Regions from separate parts of the Calderihabitans maritimus genome, predicted to be linked through region 2. Evidence: riboswitches for the same ligand, from Rfam matches in the RefSeq annotation. Region 2 holds a riboswitch; the other holds the start of a gene.
The links. Region 2 has a riboswitch for cobalamin ahead of thiC (phosphomethylpyrimidine synthase ThiC). Riboswitches for the same ligand answer to the same signal wherever they lie in the genome.

Region 1 (2,202 bases), on a different contig from region 2:
GCCAGACCCGGGCCCAGTGGTATCAATGTGCCCATCAAGCCCAAAACAGGACCTAACCTGGCAATCATATCGGTTTTTGCCAGAACTTTGGCTGCTGCCAATTCTTCCTGGCTTAACAGCTTTTCCGCCAGTACCCGCCGCACTATTTCCCCCCGGTAAGATTCAGCCAAAAAGGCAGTCATCACCGGTTTAAAAGCCGCAGGAACCGCTCCAGTCTCTATCAATTCCTGCCAGTTGGGGTTTTGCGGCAGCGTGGCGATAAACTCAGTAATAGGTTTAATTCTTTCTCTCCTGCGCTGCTGGAATTCGGCCACCAGACCACCCAGGTGGAACAAGGCCTGGATTAATAAGATGATCAACCCTAAAATGCAGGGAAGCAATAAGCTTTGCGCAATTATATGTAGTATTTTACCCAGATATTCTGAACCGGGAAGTATCACCACTTGTCCTCACCTCTTTGATTACTTTCTTCTGGCTTAAATAGCCCCAAAAAATGATTACTGTCAAGCCGGCAGCTACCAGGGCCAGGTGAAAGGGCGATTCCACCGTAATGGGTCTAAAATCCGTTTTCATGGACTTGACTATGTTAGGAATAGTCAAAGCAAACAGCAAAGTTATTGACCCTAATAAGAACAGGATGCGGTTAAAAATGCGATGGGGGTCATAGCCGGTTAAGCGGATTATTTGTCGCACCCCCATACCGGTGGCCAACACCAGCATTCCAAATAATATAGCCGTGTTTCTTCCTAAAACAGAAACGGTGATGCCCGCCGCCGGCGCCATTATGATTATCCACAAGACCAGGGCCAGCATGCAAAAAGGGCACGGTAATAACCCAACCCCATATGTTCGCCACGAAATCGTTTTCTTCTGGTCAAAACCGGTAAAACCCGGCTGCTGTATCGACAGGTAGATAAGGATCACGGCCATGGCCAATCCCCCCAGAAATGTATATCTCTCTATCAGGTGGGCCAGTACCGGCCCGTGGTCGGTAAAAAGCGCCGTTAGGGTATAAAGCCCTATGCCCAGACCGGCTGAAAAAAGAGAAAGAAATGATGCTGGTAGCCCCGAACTGCCAAGAATCAAACCCGTTTTAAGGCCTAACAGTATTACGGCAGCCACCAGTCCTCCATAAACCAAACCCACGTAACTTCACCTCCCTGTCGGTATTCTCAAGCAACGCCAGCATTGCCGGTATGACAGGGTTCGCGGAGATAATATATATTAATCAAAAAACTCTGCCCCGATGGAGCAGAGTTTTCCTGCAAGTGTGATCTAAGGATACCACCTCCCTATCCATCGTAGGTCAACGGTGTGTCGGTACGAGCAGGTTTCCTGGCTCAAGATCATAGCTCCCTCACCCCTTCCCAGGGTGGCTTTAGACCCCAGTGGGATTACGTGAGTTCGCTCCCTTTCACAGTGGCGGGACCGCGTCAGATTCACACTGACTTCCCTTGCGTTCTACTTTTTCAAGTAGAACTACCCGTACCCGCAATATTCAGTTTTAAAGCATTATATCAAAATATTACCATTACGTCCAGGCAAAAACTTAGTTGCGAAAATTTGGTTGCAGGCCTTCTGAGTGAGTTCCTGTATACCTTTTTCAAGTTCGTAAAAGTCGTGGCATTCATTAATTAATTTGATTAGGCCAGAAACAAAAAGAAGGACTGCCCCCACTTGTGGCGAATATTTAACATGAAACCTCAACTCCTTTCGATTTGTTTTTAGGGGTTTTTTGGGGTGAGGTCTCTCTTCTTTTCTAGGGGACTATTCCCCTTCCGTTACCTACTAAAATTTTATACGGCCAAAACCTGTTCTGATATATTTATGTTGTTTCCCTAGCCGGAAGCCTTGCCCCATGCTGGGGAAAATTCATCCCAGAGCATATTTATCAATAAAATACTGCATCATTCAAGAGTGTCGAAAATCGCACCGTCCCTTACTATTACTATTTAAATTTTACGCTAACGTATTCTTCAAAGCATTCCAGGCACACTGTTTTCCCATCCTGCCTCCTTGCCCGGGGCTCCATGAAATACTCCCCGCATTTCTCACATCTAATTGAATCAAAAATACGTGCCTTCCGAAGGGTGTTTATTTTTACACTGTTAACCGTGCATATTTCTTCAACGGGCCCTTTCAATAATTGCTCAATCATCTTGTCTTGAATCCGTTTAAATTGTTGGTTTTCTTCCTCAGTGG
Region 2 (2,202 bases):
GACTCAAAATCATCGCTTCTTTCTTTCCTCACCTGCCCGGCCCGTGCCGGGTCAACGGCCAGGGCGATTTGCTTTTTCCAGTCCATATTTTTCCTGGCCCGCGAAATTTCCAAATCCCAATTTTCTGCTCCCGGTAGTCCTCTAGCCAGATCCGCAGCATGGGCGGCAATACGAGCAGCGATCACCCCCTCTCGCACCTGGTTTATATCGGGAAGGCCAAGATGTTCGGCTGGTGTTACGTAGCATAGAAACTCAGCTCCTGCCCAGGCACTTATCGCACCCCCAATGGCAGCGCTTATATGGTCGTAACCAGCAGCTATGTCGGTTACAACGGGACCGAAAACAAAGTACGGAGCCCCCTTACAAAGACTTTTTTGCAAAGTGATCGTTGCCTTCAGCTGGTTGAGAGGTACATGGCCCGGCCCTTTGACCATTATCTGAACACCTGCTTCTCTAGCCCGTCTCACGAGTTCTCCCAAGATCACCAATTCCTCCACCTGGGGGCCGTCCAGAGAATCTGCAAGACACCCCGGCCTCATCCCATCGGCAAGGCTAACCGTAACATCGTACTTGCGGGCAATCTCGAGCACCCTGTCGTAGTGCTCATAAAGCGGGTTTTCTCTCTGATTATGCAACATCCACCCTATGAGATGGGAACCTCCGTAACTTACCAGAGGATCAATTCTACCGTCCTTTCGGGCCCGTTCCACCACGCTCATGGTAGTACCACAGTGAAGGGCCAAAAAATCAACCCCATCGGCAGCTTGGCGCTCAATAACTTCGAAGAGTTCTTCAACTTTCATCTCGGTAGAGGAACCATATTTTACACTTGCTTCGGCCATGGCCTGATATAGTGGGAGAGTTCCTACCGGCGTCGAAGTTGTAGCAAGGGCCTCCCTGCGCATGGCATCAATGTCCCCGCTTACGCTCAACTCCATAATGGCATCGGTTCCCGCTTCAACAGCCGCCTTAATTTTTTTGACTTCAACCCCAATATCAGCTTGATTTCCGTAAAGGCCTACGCTTGCACTTACCTTAGTACGCAACCCGTTACCTATCCCTACCGGAACAACATTAGGGCGCTGAAGATTACGGAGTATAACAATTTTACCCTCGGCAACTCCCTGTCCTATAATTTCCGCACTCACCCCTTCCTGGTCGGCAACCTGTTCCATTTCAGGCGTGACTATCCCCTTCCGGGCACTCATTAATAGCGACATTAACATCCCTCCTTTGGTTTTTAAAAAAAATAGTCCTCAACCCGAAGGTTGAGGACTTTACCATCATCCTCAAGCGGCTGTCGGCAAACAGGCAGGTCTCCTGGCTCACGGGTCATTGTTTTCCTCTCACCTTCCCAGGGTAATACCCCAGTGGTAACCCGAGGAAACTCTCCCGACTACAGTGGCGGGACCGCGCCGTTTATAGAATCATGTAGACATGATTCTACCCGGACTTCCCTATTCTCCCCCTCAGGGGCACCTGCTGCCTCAAACCTTATGATTTTGTTCGGATTTTATATTCTATATATATTTAAAAAATCCTCCCAAAATTGCAGATTTTTTATTTAATTTTTGAAATATTTAGTCAGATATTATTTTGCAGGCGATATACTGGCATTTAACGTTTAAAACGCATAGCATGGATATAGGTAAACTAGGCAGGAGGTGTAACTGTGGTAAATAATCAACGGCCGCCTTGTCCTAGCGGACGATACTGGAAGATTCGGCATGGGGACACTCTGTATAAAATAGCACGGCAGATCAACAGCACGGTTGAAGCCATATTGCGATTGAATCCAGGTCTTGATCCCAGAAATTTAAGGATCGGACAGTTAATATGTATTCCTGGTTCACCACCGTGCCCTTCAGGAATATACTGGGTAGTCAGTGCCGGTGACACCCTGCAGAGTATCGCGCAGCAGGTAGGTACCACCGTGCAGCGGTTAATAGAGCTTAATCCAGGCATCGATCCTGACCGGCTACAAATCGGCCAGCAGATTTGTTTGCCAGGATAAAATTGAAAAGGCCGAGTAAGGATTTGGCACCTCCCAGTTCCAGTAATTATCAGGTTTGCACCCAAATTATAAAAAACAAAAAAATTAATAAACATAATAAAGGATTAATGGCTTCTTTTGTTGAAGTTTATAAAACCTCAAAGAATGGGCTTTTTTACAAGAAATTAATTGCTTGACCTGTTCATTAA

Region 1: it holds a riboswitch for cobalamin, as region 2 does, so the genes downstream of both, KKC1_RS07385 (DUF2162 domain-containing protein) here and thiC (phosphomethylpyrimidine synthase ThiC) in region 2, are expected to answer to the same signal.

What each region holds. Positions count from the first base shown of each region.
Region 1 is NZ_BDGJ01000084.1:10,900-13,101, forward strand. It holds gene KKC1_RS07380 (MotA/TolQ/ExbB proton channel family protein) at 1-443, opposite strand, end outside; gene KKC1_RS07385 (DUF2162 domain-containing protein) at 409-1,146, opposite strand; cobalamin riboswitch at 1,309-1,502, opposite strand; gene KKC1_RS07390 (FmdE family protein) at 1,949-2,202, opposite strand, start outside.
Region 2 is NZ_BDGJ01000010.1:9,978-12,179, reverse strand. It holds gene thiC (phosphomethylpyrimidine synthase ThiC) at 1-1,220, opposite strand, end outside; cobalamin riboswitch at 1,294-1,498, opposite strand; gene KKC1_RS01665 (LysM peptidoglycan-binding domain-containing protein) at 1,673-2,014, shown strand.